2 regions of the Cupriavidus sp. 10L45 genome follow, and region 2 is predicted to be linked to the other one. Evidence: riboswitches for the same ligand, from Rfam matches in the RefSeq annotation. Region 2 holds a riboswitch; the other holds the start of a gene.
The links. A riboswitch is a leader RNA that binds a small molecule or an ion and turns the genes downstream of it on or off. The one in region 2 is predicted to bind glycine.
Positions count from the first base shown of each region.

Region 1: another riboswitch for glycine. It lies ahead of AC1DFU_RS05415 (D-amino acid dehydrogenase); the one in region 2 lies ahead of gcvT (glycine cleavage system aminomethyltransferase GcvT).

Region 1 covers NZ_JBFTJC010000002.1:426,580-435,511, reverse strand. The annotation lists gene AC1DFU_RS05435 (DUF6630 family protein) at 1-378, shown strand, start outside; gene AC1DFU_RS05430 (LysR family transcriptional regulator) at 400-1,410, opposite strand; gene AC1DFU_RS05425 (PepSY domain-containing protein) at 1,630-1,896, shown strand; gene AC1DFU_RS05420 (cytochrome b/b6 domain-containing protein) at 1,899-2,450, shown strand; glycine riboswitch at 2,509-2,607, shown strand; gene AC1DFU_RS05415 (D-amino acid dehydrogenase) at 2,771-4,072, shown strand; tRNA gene AC1DFU_RS05410 (tRNA-Leu) at 4,175-4,261, opposite strand; gene AC1DFU_RS05405 (diguanylate cyclase domain-containing protein) at 4,320-5,912, opposite strand; gene AC1DFU_RS05400 (hypothetical protein) at 6,009-6,542, opposite strand; gene AC1DFU_RS05395 (MFS transporter) at 6,589-7,860, opposite strand; gene AC1DFU_RS05390 (LysR substrate-binding domain-containing protein) at 8,020-8,932, shown strand, end outside; gene AC1DFU_RS05385 (DUF2917 domain-containing protein) at 8,929-8,932, opposite strand, start outside.
Region 2 covers NZ_JBFTJC010000016.1:44,730-53,661, forward strand. The annotation lists gene AC1DFU_RS24510 (L-serine ammonia-lyase) at 1-828, opposite strand, end outside; gene AC1DFU_RS24515 (DUF421 domain-containing protein) at 903-1,448, opposite strand; gene gcvP (aminomethyl-transferring glycine dehydrogenase) at 1,564-4,485, opposite strand; gene gcvH (glycine cleavage system protein GcvH) at 4,587-4,967, opposite strand; gene gcvT (glycine cleavage system aminomethyltransferase GcvT) at 5,071-6,198, opposite strand; glycine riboswitch at 6,291-6,413, opposite strand; glycine riboswitch at 6,435-6,522, opposite strand; gene AC1DFU_RS24535 (glycine zipper 2TM domain-containing protein) at 6,642-6,863, opposite strand; gene AC1DFU_RS24540 (UvrD-helicase domain-containing protein) at 7,117-8,932, shown strand, end outside.

The DNA.
Region 1 (8,932 bases), on a different contig from region 2:
GAAGACGAGATCGATGCCGCCGGCCTGCTGTGGCAGGTCAAGGACATCATCGATTGGGAATCCGGCTTTTATGTCGACTGGAAAGACGCCGAGTCCTTTATCGGCTGCCTGAACCAGCTTTGCGAGCGGATCGACCTCGAGGTGGACTGGGGCACCGAGGACACCGAGGACGAAGACTTCCTGGAGGGCACGAGCGTGCCCGAGCTCATGGAGATCGTCGCCACGCAGCTACGCATGGCCGGCTACACGCTCTGGAACTGGGATACCGGCGGCGACGCCTACGGCGGCTGGATCACGCGCAGCGAAGACGACGAAGAGATACTCGAGATCGCCGACACGCTCGGCTTCGACATCCGTCCCGGCGACCAGCCCTACTGACCGACCGGCTCGCCTGGAAACTCAGTCGAGCCCGATCACCACCGCGCCGCCGTCACCGTCCGGGGTATCGGCGATGTCGGCGCTGTCCGATCCATCCGTGCCCCCCAGCGCCTTGGCGCGCGGTGCCGGGCGCCGGGTCTCCGGCACGCCCAGCGTTTCCTCGAGCACAGTGAGGAAGGCCCGCACGCTCGGCGGCATCAGCTTGCGCGCGGGCATCAGCACGTACACCTTCAGCGGCGACGACGTATAGCCGGGCAGCACGCGCACCAGTTGGCCGTGCACCAGATGCTCGTGCACGAAGCGGGGCGACATGCGCGCCACGCCCAGCCCATCCAGCGCGGCCTTGAGCCGGACTTCAGCGTTATGCGTGGAGATGCGCGGCGAGACGTCCATGGCGAAGGTTTCCACCCCATCGCGCAGGAATTCCCATTGCACATCGTCGAGGTTGCCGAGCGTCGGCCAGCCCTTCAGGTCCTGCGGCGCGCGCGGCAGACCGTGCTCGCGGATCAGCGCGGGCGCCGCATAGAACGCACGCTCGATCAGCACCACGCGCTTGCTCGCGAACGAGCTGTCGTGGAGGTTGGTGTCGGTCATGACGAAGGCGAGGTCATAGCCGTGGCGAATCAGGTCGGGCTGGTCCCAGCTCATGTCCAGTTCCACATGCAGCGACGGGTGCAGCTTAAGTAACCTGGAGAGCGAGGCGGACAGGTGCTGCGAACCCACCTCGTAAGGCGTGGCGATGCGCAGCGTGCCGCTGACCTCGGCACTCACCGAGGCGGCCTCGGCGCTGATCTCGCGCAACTCGCCAAACAGGGGCGCCACGCGGTCATAGAGCTGCTGGCCGCGCTGGGTCACGCGCACGCGCCGCGTGGTCCGCTCGAACAGGCGCACACCAAGCTGGGTTTCCAGCCGGGCAACCGCCGCGCTGGCCGATGACTTGGGCACTTCCGCCAGTTCGGCGCCCTGCGTGAAGCCGCCCCCTTCCACCACGCGGCAGAAGATTTCCCAGTCTTTCCAGTCGATCGATTTCATGCAGACACCTTCGTCACCCACGCCGTGTGGGCGAGGCGGAATTGTCCCACAGCCCGGACAATCCCGCTGCCGACGTTCACGCCGATAGCCGCCGCGCCGGGCGGCGCGCACGGCATTTGATGCAGGTCATCGTGCGGGAAAACATTGATTGGGAATTGTTCTTGTTACCGCGTACGATTCCGGCATCCGCCCCGGATGGGGCTTCTTGCGGGAGCTGCAATGCTGAAAGTGGCCGTACTTCTCATCGCCGGTGCGTTTTCCACGGGGGCCTTCGCGGGCGCCAAGTGCGACAAGCATCCGAAGTCCGAATGGATGCCCGAGGCCGACGCCAAGGCCAAGATCGCGGCCCAGGGCTACAACATCAAGAAGTTCAAGGTGGACGGCAACTGCTACGAGATCTATGGCACCACCAAGGACGGCAAGAAGGCCGAGATCTACTTCGACACGAAGACGCTCGACATCGTGAAGTCCGAGATCGAGAAGTAAGCATGTCGGTGCCGGCCGGCCAGCTGCGCAATACCACCACGCTCCGCGTCTGGGACGTGGTGGTGCGGCTCACGCACTGGAGCGTGGCGGCCATCGTCTGCTACGACCTCATCGACGATTCCGGCGACCAGATGCACCGCGTGCTGGGCTACGTGGCCGCCGGACTTGTGCTGTTTCGCATTCTCTGGGGCTTCATCGGCAGCGAACACGCGCGCTTCCGCGCCTGGCTGCCGCGCCCCGCCGGCGTGCTGGCCCATGCCCGGGCCATGGCCCGGCGCCGCACGCCGCGCTTCATCAGCCACACCCCGCTCGGCGCGGTGATGATGCTGGCGATGTGGACCCTGATCCTGCTGCTCGCCGTTACCGGCTGGCTCTCCCGCTTCGACGCGTTCTGGGGCGAGGACTGGCCCATCGACATCCATCGCTGGCTCTCCAACACGCTGCTCGGGCTGGTGGTGGTGCACGCGCTGGTGGCTATCATCGCCAGCGTGGCCGGCAAGGAAAACCTGATTGGCGCGATGATTACCGGCCGCAAGCCGCGCAGCCTCGACTAGCCGGGGGTTGCTGAGGCGGCGATGCCCGTGGCATAGTGCCCCCGTCGTACCCGTTTTACCCGCGTTATCGGGAGAGACTGTGCCTGCCGCCCGGCAGGCCGGCGCCGAAGGAGCAACCGCCCCGGAAACTCTCAGGCCAAAGGACCGGTAACGCCATTGCACTCTGAAGAACCCCGGCTCGCGTCAGCCGACGGTACCGAAGGAGCAAGCGATGCGCCCGCGCGCATCGTGAATCTCTCAGGTCAAGGACAGAGGGGGCGTGCGTCGCGCATGGTGCGCCACGTACCCCCCATCCACGACGTCCTGGAAGACCTGACAACATGAAGACAATCGCTGTCATCGGCGGTGGCATCACCGGCGTGACGACCGCTTACGCCCTCGCCAAACGTGGTTTCGCGGTCACACTGCTCGAGCGCCATCGCTACGCCGCCATGGAAACCTCGTTCGCCAATGGCGGCCAGCTCTCCGCGTCGAACGCCGAGGTCTGGACCCACCGCTCCACGCTGGTCAAGGGCATCAAGTGGATGCTCCGCAACGACGCGCCGCTGCTCGTGGACCCCCGCCCCACCTGGCACAAGCTGAGCTGGTTCGCCGAGTTCATCGCCGCCATGCCGCACTACCGGGCCAACACGATCGAGACCGCCCGCCTGGCCATCGCCGCCCGCGCGCACCTGTTCGGCTGGGCCGAGGCGGAAGGCATCGACTTCGATCTCAAGCGGCAGGGCATCCTCCATATCTACCGGGACAAGGCCGGCTTCGACCATGCCGGCGAGGTCTCCACGCTGTTGGCCGAAGGCGGCCTGCCGCGCCGCGCGGTCACGCCCGAGGAAATGCGTGCGATCGAGCCGACGCTGGCCGGCCAGTACTACGGCGGTTACTACACCGAGAGCGACGCCACCGGCGACATCCACAAGTTCACCTCCGGCCTGGCCGCGGCGGCCCAGCGGCTGGGCGTGGTCACGCGCTACAGCCAGGACGTGCAGGTGGTCAACTCGGACGGCCGCACGGTCACCATCACCGTCCGCGACGGTAATCAGACAAGTTCGACAACCTTCGACGCCGTAGTGGTCTGCGCCGGCGTGGCCAGCCGGCAGTTCGCCACGCAACTGGGCGACCGCGTGAACATCTACCCGGTGAAGGGCTATTCGATCACGGTGAACTTGCCCGACGCCGCCAGCCAGACTGCGGCGCCCACGGTCAGCCTGCTCGACGACGAGACCAAGCTCGTGACCAGCCGGCTCGGCGTGGACCGTTTCCGCGTGGCCGGCACGGCCGAGTTCAACGGCATCGACCGCGACATCCGCGCGGACCGCATCCGGCCCCTGATCGACTGGGTCAACACCTGCTTCCCCAGCGTGAGCACGCGCAGCGTGGTGCCGTGGGCAGGGCTGCGGCCGATGATGCCGAACATGATGCCGCGCGTGGGGCGCGGACGGCAGGCCAACGTGTTCTACAACACGGGCCACGGGCATCTGGGGTGGACGTTGTCGGCGGTGACGGCCGAGATGGTGGGCGATGTCATCCGGCAGGCGGCGGTACCGCGTGCTTTCTCCCCTCTCCCGCTTGCGGGAGAGGGGTTGGGGGAGAGGGCCGGCGTGACCGGACGCGATATCGCTGCCTGAACCGCCAGCCCTCTCCCCCGCCCCTCTCCCTGAGGGAGAGGGGAGACAACCATCGCGCCAACGAAAAAGGCCCCGCTTGCGCGGGGCCTTTTTCTTCAATCTTGGTGCCCAGGAGAGGACTCGAACCTCCACAGTGTTGCCACCGCTAGGACCTGAACCTAGTGCGTCTACCAATTCCGCCACCTGGGCAAGGTGAGCGGCGCATTCTACAGGAGCTTGCGGATTTTGCAAGCCCCTGCGCGTGCCACTATGCCTGCAGGCCCATGTAGATCTTCCCGTCCTGGACGAAGCGATTGCGCCCGGCGCGCTTGGCCTGGTACATCGCGCTGTCCGCGCGGTGCAGCAGCGGCTCCAGCCGTGGCGCGTCCGGCACCGTACAGGCCGCGCCCACGCTAATCGTGACGAAGGGCTGCACTGGCGTGCCGTTGTGCGGGATCTCCAGGTCGCGCACCGCCGCCACCATGCGGCGCGCCACGTTGCGCGTCTCGTCCTGCGAGGCGTCCGGCAGCACCACCGCGAATTCCTCGCCGCCCAGCCGCGCGCAGAACTGCTCGCCCACCAGCACGCTGGTCAGCGCGGTCGCCACCCGGCGCAGGCAATCGTCGCCGCAGGGGTGGCCGTACAGGTCGTTGTATTGCTTGAAAAGGTCCACGTCGAGAATCAGCAGCCCGATCGGCTCGCCCGCCTCGTAGGCCCGGGTCACGGCCAGCAGCGACTCGCGCTGGAAGAAACGCCGGTTGGGGATGCCGGTCAGCGCGTCGATGTCGAGGTCCGCCTCCACGCGCGAGAGCTTCGCCTCGGTCTGGCCGAGCTGGGCCGTCAGCGCCAGTTCGCGCGACTGGTAGCGGCTGATGTCGCGCATGAAGACCAGCGTGCCGATGCGCTTGCCGTCCAGCCGCATCACCGGCTCCGCCGTCACCTCGTAGTGCGCGCCCTGGGGAATGTAGGGGATGGCGCCGACGTCGGCCCCCGCCTCGCGCGGCTGGCGCAGCGCCTCGTCCCATACGGCCGGCATCGGCTGCCCCCGGCGCAGGTCGGGCACCAGCCGCAGGGCGGCCGGGTTGAACTCGACGAGCCGCCCCTTCGCGTCGACGATCACGCAGCCGTCGCCAATCGTGTCGAACACGCGCAGCCGCGCGTAGTGGCCGATGTCGTCCAGATGGGTACGCAGCGCACAGATCCAGACCACCACCGTCATCAGGGAAAACGTGGCCGGGGTCAGGTCGCCGCCGAGCGGGCTGGTCCAGCGCTGCAGGTAGGCCATGTGGGTGAGCAGCGGCAAGGTGAAGCTGCTGGCCACGATGGCCCGGCCCCCCCGGGTCAGCGCCGCATTGGGCACCTCGGCCGTGAGCAGGAAAACCAGGCTTAGCAGCAGCATGAAGTAGGTCCACGCCGCCACCACCACGTAGCCGGGGCCATGGTGGAAGATCGCGCCCGGCGAGACGCCGGCCGGCATCAGGTCGATGCGCGTCCAGATCAGGTGATGCCGCTCGTTGGTCAGCACCATCACCACCGACGCCACGGCGGCCAGCACCGGCAGCCACAGGCGCGACCACGGCACCACGTAGCGCGGCCGGCTCAGGTGGATCATCGCCACCAGCCAGCCGATGGGCACCATCACGATGCCCGCGTACTGGGCCTTGGCCCAGAAGATGCGCCCGTCCAGATCGGTCGAGCTGACTTCGAGCAGCCGGCCGCCGCTCCAGATGGCCACGCCGCCGGCCAGCACGAGGAAAGCCTTGATCGTGGGATCGTCGCGGCGCGGCCAGGTGGCGATAACCATGCCCACGCTGCACACCACGGCTATGGTCAGGCAAAGGACAAGAGGGTACGAGGGCATGAGAACGGCGGGGAACCTGATAATAGCCGCCGCGCCCGACATGGCGGAGGCGCCCCATTATAGGGGCTAGCCGGGGCGCCACCCCATCGCCCTCACTTACTTGGAGCGGCTGCGGTCCCCGCCGCGCGAGTCCATGATGATCATGGTGCGGTCCAGCACGCCGGCGTCATCGAAATAGACGCTGAAGTGCGCCGGCAGGTTGCCGGCCATGTACATCCGATAGCTCCATGCCTCGCGCTTCATCAGGGCGAAGTACTGCACCGGCTCGCGCGGGAGGCCGAAGCGCTCGGCGATGTCGCGCTTGGTCCAGACCCCGGGGCGCGCCTCGTAGATCTCCTTCTCGGTCAGGGTCTGGCGGAAGCCGGCCAGCTTGCCGGCGGCGTCGAAGTCGGCCGCGTAGACCTCGAAGCCGTAGGGCTGCTTGGAATAGATCCAGCGCTGGGTGCCGTCGGCCAGTTGGTAGGTCTCGGTCGGGTTGCCGAATGTCTCGCGTACCGAGCTTTGCGGGCTGCCGAGCATCGACTGGGCGGTCTGCACCGGCTGGAGCGTGGCGCAGCCGCCGAGGACCACGGCGGCCAGGGCGGCAAGGAGGGCGACGCGGACGGCGCGCCCGGAAATCGGGTTGGGCATGGCATGTCTCCAGAGTCCATGCCAAGCATAGCCCAGCCGGCCGAACTCAGCGTTGCGGCTGCGGCCAGCCCGCGCGGACGATCTCCCGGTCGTCGATCGGCCAGTGCAGCGCGGCGGCTACCACCCCGAGCGCCATCGCCCCCATCCACACCAGGTCGTAGGAGCGCGTGGCCTCGAACACCACCCCGCCCAGCCAGACCCCGAGGAACGAGCCAAGCTGATGGCCGAAGAACACGAAGCCGAACAGCGTGGTGATGTAGCGCACGCCGAAGACCTGCGAGACGATGCCGCTGGTCAGCGGCACGGTGCCGAGCCAGAGGAAGCCCATCACCGCCGCAAACCCGTAAAGCGTGGCGGCGCTGAGGGGCAGCAGCACGAACAGCGCCATCGCCGCCGTTCGTACCAAATAGATACCGGCCAGCAGATACTTGCGCGAATGCCGCCCGCCCAGCACGCCGAACCAGTACGTCCCGGCGATATTGGCCAGCGCGATGATCGCCAGCGCCGCCATGCCTTCGGACGGCTGCATGCCCTTGTCCCGCAGGTAGGCCGGCAGGTGATTGGCGATAAAAGCCAACTGAAAGCCACATGCAAGGAAGCCGAGGTTGAGCAGCCAGAAGCCCGAATGGCGGAAGGCCTCGCGCACCGCCCCGAGCAGCGGCGGCTGGGCGCCCCCGGCACCGGCACCGCTGGCGGGGTGCGTCCGATCCTGGAATGGCAGCGCCAGCGGGAGCATGGCGGCGGCGGTCACGGCCAGGATCACCAGCGCGCCGCGCCAGCCGGCCTGGAGGATCATCACCTGCGCGCCCGGCACCAGCAGGAACTGGCCGATGCCACCCATCGCTCCGGCGAGCCCCAGCGCCCGGCTGCGCTGCGCCGGCGCGATCATCCGGCTCAAGGCGCCGTAGACCACGCCGAAGGTGGTGCCGGACAGCGCCACGCCCACGCACAGCCCCGCCGACCAGACGAAGGCCGCCGGCGTGGCCGCCTGTGCCATCAGGAACAGGCCGACCGCGTACAGCGCCAGCCCGGCCAGCATCACCCGGGCGGAGCCGAAGCGGTCCGCCACCATGCCCGTGAAGGGCTGGGCCAGCCCCCAGGTCAGGTTCTGCACGGCCATGGCGAAGGCGAAGGTCTCGCGCGTCCAGCCCCGGTCCGTGACGATCGGCAGCATGAACAGGCCCTGCACGTGGCGCGCACCGAGCGCCAGCCCCATCACCAGCCCGCCGGCCAGCAGCAGGAACCAGGCGGTGCGCCACCAGGGTGGCGAACCGGTCGGCAATGCGCCGGCGGCATGGGAGGCGGGGCGTTGGGTCATGTCGGGAGGATGGGACGATCGGGTTGGGAGATCGCTCTATTTCAGGCGATCGGGGGCGCAGGCTCAAGCGACATTTCCGCCCTCCTGCCATGCGTGGTGGTCATGGCAGCGGGGGCCGAGCCGTGCTTTAATCCCAACACCTTCCCCACCCATCCCGCCATGTCCGTCCCGCTCGCCCGGCTGTTCCCGCTCGATCTGCTCAGGGGCTTCGTGGCCGTGGGCCGGCGCATGAGCATCACCCAGGCAGCGGACGACCTGTGCCTGACGCAGTCCGCCGTCAGCCGGCAGATCCGCGCGCTGGAAGACCACCTCCAGGTTCGGCTGTTCGTGCGCCAGCATCGCGGCGTGGCCTTCACGCCCGAAGGCGAGCGGCTGTTCCGCAGCGCAGATGGCGCGGTGCAGCAACTCCAGGACGTGGCCGGCGAACTGCGCAAGCGCGATGGCCGCCAGCCGGTGACCGTGACGGCCAGCATCGGCGTGGCGGGGCTGTGGCTGCTGCCGCGCCTGGGCAGCCTGCAGCGCGCCCATCCGCAGTTGGACGTGCGGCTCTCCGCCAGCAACCAGATCAGCGACCTGCGCGCGGACGGCATCGACCTCGCCATCCGCTATTGCCGCGAGGCCGACGCCGCGGCGGACGCGATCCGCCTGTTCGACGAGACCATCGCCCCGGTCGCCCATCCCTCGCTCGGCGCGCACCGGCTGACCGCCGTGGAAGACCTCGCCCAGCTGCCCCTGCTGGAATTCGATGACCCGCGCCCGTGGCTGCACTGGCGCAGCTGGCTCGGCGCGCACGGCTACCGGCAGGCCAGCCGGCGCGGCATCCTGCGATTCAACCAATATGACCAGATGATTCACGCGGCGCTGGCCGGCCAGGGCGTGGCGCTCGGGCGGCTGGAACTGATCCAGCCGCTGATCGCGGGCGGGCAACTGGCGGTCGTCGATATGCCCGGCGCCGCGCTGGCCAGCCCCAACGCCTTCTGGCTGATCCACGCCACCGACCACCCACGCGAAGACGTGGCGCGCGTGGCCGCCTGGATTCGCGCCGAGGCGGCCCGGGTGGCGCCCGCCTCAG
Region 2 (8,932 bases):
GTTGACGGCGATGGCGTAGAGGTTGACCCAGTCCATCACGGAGAGCGGATCGGACAGCGCCCGCTCCGCGTGCAGCGTCAGTCCCCGGTACAACTCGGGCGCGCGCCGCCGTACCTTGAACGGCCCCGGCAGCTCGCCATCGGTGCGGCAGCCGCGCGCCACGGATTGCTGCATCACGTCCCAGATATGAAGCAGGCCATCGGTCACTTCCTGCTCGGGCCGCCAGGTCAGTTCGTTCTCCATCATGAGCCGGGCGATGGACTTGCCGCTCGCGTGCGCCATCTCCAGCATCGCCCGGCCGCTCCGGAACGGGTGCGGCAACTGCCGCTCGGCCGCCAGGATCTGGGTGTTCGGCGCGCCGGCCGTGACCACGAAGCCGCCGCCCACGGACAGGTAGCGTGCCTCGCGCAGCGGCGTGCCCTCCGCGTCGAAGGCGTGGAATTTCATGCCGTTGGGATGCTCGGCCATGGCCTCGCGCCGGTAGAACACGATGTGCTCGCGCTCGACGAACGGCACCTCGTGCGTGCCGAGCAGGGCCAGTTTGCGCTGGGCGCGTAGCGTGGCCAGCCGGGACTCGATGGTTTCGGGGTCGACGGTGTCGGGCGCCTCGCCCATCAGCCCCAGCATCACGCCCTTGTCGGTGCCGTGGCCCTTGCCGGTGGCGCCGAGCGAGCCGTATAGCTCCACGCGCACGCTGCCCACCTGGGGCAGCAGGCCGTCCCGCTCGAGCCCGTGCGCAAACATCAGGGCCGCACGCATCGGCCCCACGGTATGCGAGCTGGACGGCCCGATACCTACCTTGAACAGATCGAAAACGCTGACAGCCACGGGGAACTCCGGTAGGGGGCGGCGCGCAGGGCGCAGGGGCGGGGAGGCCGTCGGGAAAGTGGTCGGGTGTCGGGTCAGAGCGACATATCGGCATCGGGCCGGCCGGGCTCGCGCCACATGGCGTCGATGGCGGGCCTTGCGTGCCCGTCCTCGGACTTTTCCTTCTGGATCACGCTAATCGTGCCGTCTGTCTCAAGAATAGCGAAATGCACGTCTTCCACACGCGCGCAACCGTTGCGGCGTAGCGCCTTCTGCAGCTCGCGCGGTGTGATGCGCTCCCGGCGCATCACATCCTGGAAGATCTCGCCCTGGTGAATGATGATCTCGGGCCGGCCTTCCACCAGCGCCTCCAGGCGGCGGCTGCGCCAGGTGCCGTAGCCCACCAGCACGTCGGCGCCGAACAGCGTGGCGGCCAGGATCAGCCCGGCGGTGACGGAGTTGTCGCCGCCGTTCATGGCGTTCTGCACCGCGTTCGAGATGATCAGTAGCAGCACCAGATCCAACGGCGACAACTGGCCGATCTGGCGCTTGCCCGACACGCGCATCAGGAACAGCAGCGCGGCGTAGACGATCAGCCCGCGCAGCACGAATTCCCACCAGGGGGCGCTCAGATTCCACATGGACTAGACCTCCGCTAGGGATGGTGTGCTGCACGCCGGCCCGGGGGGCCGGGGCGGGAGGCGCAAAGCGCGCCAGCGGCGTCCGGGCAGGCCGGACGCCGCCAGACACGGCGCCTTAGTCCTGCGCGTACTCGCTCATCGGTACGCAGGCGCAGAACAGGTTGCGGTCGCCGTACACGTTGTCCGCCCGGCCCACCGGCGGCCAGTACTTCTGCGTGCGCAGCGAGGCAATGGGGTAGGCCGCTTCCTCACGCGTGTACGCGTGGGTCCACTCATTGGCGGTGATCACGGCGGCGGTGTGCGGCGCGTGGCGCAGCGGGTTGTCGTCGCGGTCAAAGCTGCCGTCCTCCACGCGCGCGATCTCGCCACGGATGGCGATCATGGCGTCGATGAAGCGGTCCAGCTCGTGCAGCGCCTCGCTCTCGGTCGGCTCGATCATCAGTGTGCCCGGCACCGGGAAGCTCATGGTCGGGGCGTGGAAGCCGTAGTCCATCAGGCGCTTGGCCACGTCCTCGTTGCTGATGCCGGTGGCCTTCTGCAGCGGGCGCAGGTCCAGGATGCACTCGTGCGCCACCAGACCGTGCTGGCCGGCGTAGAGCACCGGGAAGTGCGGCGAGAGCCGGCGCGCCACATAGTTGGCGGCCAGGATGGCGTTCTCGGTGGCGGCGGTCAGGCCGGCCGAGCCCATCATCGCGACGTACATCCACGAAATCGGCAGGATGCTGGCCGAGCCGAACGGCGCGGCCGAGACGCCGCCGATGCCGTTGTCGTCGCGGCGATAGCCCACGCTGTCCTGGTTCGGCAGGAAGTCCGCCAGGTGTGCGCCCACGGCCACGGGGCCCACGCCGGGGCCGCCACCGCCGTGCGGAATGCAGAAGGTCTTGTGCAGGTTCAGGTGCGAGACATCGCCGCCGAACTGGCCCGGCGCGGCGGTGCCGACCATCGCGTTCATGTTGGCGCCATCCACGTACACCTGGCCGCCGTGCTGGTGCACGATCTCGCAGATCTGCTGCACGCCCTGCTCGAACACGCCGTGCGTGGACGGGTAGGTGATCATGATTGCGGCGAGGTTCTGGCTGTGCTGCTCGGCCTTCTTCGCCAGATCCTGCAGGTCGACGTTGCCGTCGGCGTCACACGCCACCACCACCACCTTCATGCCGGCCATCTGGGCCGACGCCGGGTTGGTGCCGTGCGCGGACGAGGGAATCAGGCAGATGTCGCGATGGGCTTCGCCGCGGCTGGCGTGGTACTTCTGGATGATCAGCAGGCCGGCGTACTCGCCCTGCGAGCCCGCGTTCGGCTGCAGGCTCACCGCGGCGTAGCCGGTGGCGGCGCAGAGCATGGCTTCGAGCTGGTCGATCATCTCGCGATAGCCCACGGTCTGGTCGAGCGGGGCGAACGGGTGGACCTTGCTGAACTCGGGCCACGTCACCGGAATCATCTCGCTGGTGGCGTTGAGCTTCATGGTGCAGGAGCCGAGCGGGATCATGGTGCGATCCAGCGCGAGGTCCTTGTCCGCCAGCGAGCGCAGGTAGCGCAGCATCTCGTGCTCGGCGTGGTGCGTGTTGAAGACCGGGTGCGTCAGGTAGGCGCTCTGGCGGGCCAGCGCGGCCGGGAAACCATCGCCGACGGCGGCCTCGGTCGCATCGAAGGCCGGCACCGGCTTGCCGTGCGCGAAGATCTCCCACAGCGCGACCACGTCCTCGCGCGAGGCGGTCTCGTCCAGCGAGATGCCCACGCGGGTGGCGCCGATATGGCGCAGGTTGATGCCGCGCGCGGTGGCGGCGGCGTGGATCGCCTCGGTGTTGAAGCCGGTGTCCAGCGTCAGGGTGTCGAAGAACGTGGCGTTGACCGGGGTCACGCCCATCGCCTTCAGGCCGGCAGCCAGCGTGGCGGTCAGGCGGTGCACGCGCTGGGCAATGCGCTGGAGGCCCTGCGGCCCGTGGTACACGGCGTACATCGACGCCATCACGGCCAGCAGCACCTGCGCGGTACAGATGTTCGACGTGGCCTTCTCGCGGCGGATGTGCTGCTCGCGCGTCTGCAGCGCCAACCGGTACGCCTTGTTGCCCTGCGCGTCGATGGTCACGCCCACCAGACGGCCCGGCATCGAGCGCTTGAATTCGTCCTTCACGGCCATGTAGCCGGCGTGCGGGCCGCCGAAGCCGAGCGGCACGCCAAAGCGCTGCGAGTTGCCCACGGCCACGTCGGCGCCCCATTCGCCCGGCGCGACGATCAGCGTCAGCGCCAGCAGGTCCGCCGCCGCCACCACCAGCCCGCCAGCGGCGTGCACGGCATCGGCGATGGCACGGTAGTCGGCCACATCGCCGTTCACGCCCGGGTATTGCAGCAGCACGCCGAAGGCATGGGCGCCGGCGGCCTCGGCGGCGGGGCCGACCTTGACCTCGATGCCCAGCGGCAGCGCGCGCGTGCGTACCACTTCCAGCGTCTGCGGCAGCACGTCGTCCGCCACGTAGAACGTGTTCGAGGCGTGCTTGTTCACGCGCTGGAGCAGCGTCATCGCCTCGGCGGCAGCGGTGCCTTCGTCCAGCATCGACGCATTGGCGATGTCCAGCCCGGTCAGGTCCGTGACCATCTGCTGGAAGTTCAGCATCGCCTCCAGGCGGCCCTGCGAGATCTCGGGCTGGTACGGCGTGTAGGCCGTGTACCAGGCCGGATTCTCGAAGATATTGCGAAGGATGACGCCCGGCGTGAGCGTGTTGTAGTAACCCTGCCCGATGAAGCTCTTGAGCACGCGGTTCTGGTTCGCCAGCCCGCGCAGCTTGGCCAGCGCGGCTTCCTCGGTCAGCGGCTCGGTGAATTCGCCGAGCGGCATGCCGTCGCGGCGGCGGATGGCGGCGGGCACCACGGCGTCGATCAGCGCGGCGCGCGTCTCGTAGCCGAGCACCTTGAGCATGTGTTGCTGTTCGGCGGCATCCGGGCCGATATGACGGGCGGCGAAGGCGTCGCGCGCCTCCAGTTCGGCCAGCGTGGGCCGGCTACCTTGGGCGGCGTTCATGGGAAGAGGGGCGTTCATGGCAAGTGTCTCGTGGGGCGGGGCGGCAGGTGGTCAGCCTGGCCGCCGCGCGGGCATCTCGGGCGCCGTCTCCTGGCTCGGGAGACGGCTGGTGCAGCGCGTCAGGCGCCGACGCTGGCCTTGTAGGCGTCGACGTTCATCAGGCCGTTCACATCGTCGCCATTGGCCGGCTTCAGCTTGAACAGCCACGCGTCGAAGGCGTTGGCGTTGACGGATTCCGGCGCGGCGCTGGCGGCCTCGTTCACGGCGATGACTTCGCCGGCCACCGGGGCGTAGATGTCGGAAGCGGCCTTCACGGACTCCACCACGGCCAGCGCGTCGCCGGCGCCGACCGACTTGCCCACTTCGGGCAGTTCCAGGAAGACGATGTCGCCCAGCGCGTCCTGCGCGTGGTCGGTAATGCCGATCGTCAGCGTGCCGTCGGCTTCAACGCGCACCCATTCGTGCGATTCGGTGTACTTCAGGTCAGCAGGGAAATTCATGACGGATTCTCCGGGAATGCAGTGTTTGTCTTGTTTCGGTTCGCCTGCCGGGGCCAGCCGGGCAGGCGTGATGGCGACCGTTGGTGTCAGCCGGGCGGATGCCTCAGCTCACGAGTGCCTTGCCATTGCGCACAAACGGCAGTTTAACCACAGTCGCGGTCAGTTTGCGGTCACGAATCTCGACCTGGACCTCGGTGCCGGGCACAACGCCCTGCGGCAGCCGGGCAAAGGCAATGGATTGGGAGAGGGACGGGCTGAAGGTGCCGCTCGTGATCTCGCCGTCGCCGGCGGGGGTGATCACCTTCTGGTGCGCACGCAGCACACCGCCCTTGTCGCGCAGGATCAGGCCGGCAAATGTCTTATGTTGTCCGGCTGCCAGCAGCGCCGACTTGCCGATGAAATCGCGCTCGCTCTGCAGGTCGACGGTCCAGGCCAGGCCGGCGTCGAGCGGCGAGGTGTGGATGTCCATGTCCTGGCCGTACAGGTTCATGCCGGCTTCCAGGCGCAGCGTGTCACGCGCGCCCAGTCCGGCCGGGCGCACGCCCACGGACTGCAGCTTTTCCCAGATGCCGGCCACGTTCTCGGCCTCCACCACCAGCTCGAAGCCGTCCTCGCCGGTGTAGCCGGTGCGGGCCACCATCAGCTCGCCGACCATCGGGTCCCGCACCACCACCGCGTTGAACGGCTTGAGTGCGTCGGCCGGCTGGGTCGACGGGAAGGCCTCATGCACCTTGGCGCGCGCGTTCGGGCCCTGCACGGCGATGATCGCCAGCTTGCCCACGCCGGCCGGCGCCACGTCGCCCCGGCGCGGGGTGATCGTCACGCCGCTGCCGGTGGCCGCGTTGCGGGCCGTGATCCATTCGATGTCGCCCAGCGCCGTGCTGGCGTTCACCACCAGGCGGAAGCGGTCTTCGGCGAAGAAATAGACGATCAGGTCGTCGATGACGCCGCCCTTTTCGTCGAGCATGCACGCGTAGAGGGCCTTGCCCGGGGTCTGGAGCTTGTCGACATTGTTGGCCAGCAGGCCGCGCAGGAAGGCGCGCGTGTTGGGGCCGGACAGGTCCACCACGCACATGTGCGAGACATCGAACATGCCGGCATCGCCGCGCACCGCGTTGTGTTCCTCGATCTGGGAGCCGTAGTTGACCGGCATGTCCCAGCCGCCGAAATCGACCATGCGGGCACCGAGCGAGCGGTGGATGGCGTTAAGGGGCGTGGCCTGGAGCGTCATGGGAAATCCTCTGGAGCGAATACGGCAGCGAAAACGAAAAAAGGGTCATCCGCCGTGGGGATCGATGGCAATGCCACCAATCCGCCGCGGCGGATGACCCCTCTGTCCTCGATACCTGAGAGATTACGATGCAGCTTGCCGCATCGCGCGCCCCTTCGGTGGACACGCTCGCCATGCGTTGGCACGGGCGGGTGTCGCTCTCCAGAGTGCGGCATGCATCGTGTGCATGTTGCATGCCGATCCGACCGGTCCGTGGTGCCTGAGAGTTTTCGGGTGATACCCCTTCGGCGGCGCAATGGCTGCGCGCTCTCCCGGTTGGATGCGCGTGAATGTACGGGACGGGTTGACCTTTGTCAACGCGGCGCCGACGCCACCTTGCTAGGCGCCGGGGAGGGGGCTGGCTGTAATTCCTGCCGCCTGAGGTAAGGACTACCCGCGCCGGATCAACGATCCTTCGTGACGACGTTACCCACCACGCCACCCACCGCCGCGCCACCCACCGTGCCGAGCGCGCTGCCGTTGGTCAGCGCAGCGCCGCCGAGCGCGCCAACGCCCGCGCCAATGGCGGTGTTGCGGGTCTTGGGGCTCATGTCCGCGCAGCCGCCAAAGGCCGCCAGCGTGACACCGATCAGCGTGATTTTCGCCAGGGTTCGCATTGTTTTCATGATCGCCTCCGAATGTGCCGAATTTGTCATCAGGACGGCGTCGCAGCCGGTCCCGCATGACCGTATGAGGCAATCTCCATGCCCCCGATGTCCCCTCGGACGTCACTTTTACGAAGTGTTACCGCGATGAAACACTGGTAGCACTCGCGTCCTTGATGTCCGTCATCAGGCACCGGCGCAGGCCACCCTGCGTGTTAACATCGACGCCTTTCGCGCGCCCGCCAAGCGTGCGCCATCCGGCACCCGCCCACCTATGACCCACGGACTCAACGCCGCCCAATCCGAAGCCGTTCGCTATCTGGACGGGCCCTGCCTCGTCCTCGCGGGCGCCGGGTCCGGCAAGACGCGCGTCATCACGCAAAAGATCGCCCACCTGATCGAGGACAAGGGCTTCGAGCCGCGTCACATCGCCGCCGTCACCTTCACGAACAAGGCGGCGAAAGAGATGCAGGAGCGCATCGGCAAGCTGATGGAGGGCAAGACCACGCGCGAGGGCAAGCGGATTCCGCTCAAGCAGCTCACCGTCTGTACCTTCCACTCGCTCGGCGTGCAGATTTTGCGGATGGAGGCGGAGCACGTCGGCCTGAAGCCGCAGTTCTCGATCATGGATTCGGACGACTGCTTCGGACTGGTGCAGGAGCAGCTCGCCACCACGGACAAGAAGCTGATCCGTAGCGTGCAGGGCACGATCTCGCTGTGGAAGAACGGCATGATCGATCCGGAGACCGCGCTGGCCCAGGCCGCCAATGCCGACGAGCACCAGGCCGCCATGGTCTACCGCAATTACGTGGCCACGCTGCACGCCTACCAGGCGGTGGATTTCGACGACCTGATCCGCCTGCCCGCCGAGCTGTTCGCGCGCGACGAGGCCGTGCGCCTGAAATGGCAGAACCGCCTGCGCTACTTCCTCGTCGACGAATACCAGGACACCAACGCCTGCCAGTACGCGCTGCTCAAGCTGCTGGCCGGCGGCTCGCACCTGCGCGCGCCGGCGTTCACGGCCGTGGGCGACGACGACCAGGCCATCTACGGCTGGCGCGGCGCCACGCTGGACAACCTGCGCGGCCTGCAGACCGATTTCCCGGACCTCAAGGTCGTCAAGCTCGAACAGAACTACCGCTCGACGGTGCGCATCCTGGAGGCGGCCAACGCGGTCATCGCCAACAATCCCAAGCTGTTCGACAAGAAGCTGTGGTCGGAGCACGGCATGGGCGACCCCATCGCCATCCATCCGATGAACGACGAGGAGCACGAGGCCGAGTCCGTGGTGTTCCGCCTGTCCGCCCACAAGTTCGAGCGCCGCGCGCAGTTCCGCGACTACGCCATCCTGTATCGCGGTAACCATCAGGCGCGGCTGTTCGAGCAGATCCTGCGGCGCGAGCGGATTCCGTACGTGCTGTCCGGCGGCCAGAGCTTCTTCGACAAGGCGGAGATCAAGGACATCTGCGCCTACCTGCGGCTGATCGCCAATCCGGACGACGATCCCGCGTTCATCCGCGCCATCACCACGCCCAAGCGCGGCGTGGGCAACACCACGCTGGAGGCGCTCGGCACGTTCGCGGGGCAGGCCAAGGTGTCGCTGTTCGAGGCCGCCATGATGGGCGGCATCGAAGGCAAGCTCCAGCCGCGCCAGCTGGAGCCGCTGCGCGTGTTCTGCGAGTCGATGGTGCGCCTGGCGGACCGCGCCAAGACCGATCCGGCCACCGTGCTGCTCGACGACATGATGGCCGGCATCCACTATGAATCGTACTTGTACGATACCTTCGACGAGCGCCAGGCCCAGTCGCGCTGGACCAATACGCTTGAATTCCTCGACTGGCTCAAGCGCAAGGGCACGCGCCCGGAACCCGAGGCCGGGGAGGGCGAGGCCACCGGCTTCGACAACGCCGACGGCTTTGGCGACGAAGGCAAGAACCTGCTCGAACTGACACAGACCGTGGCGCTGATGAGCATGCTCGAAGGCCGCGAGGAAGACCCGGACGCGGTGCGGCTCTCCACGCTCCACGCGTCCAAGGGCCTCGAATATCCGCACGTGTTCCTGGTGGGCGTGGAGGAGGGCATCCTGCCCC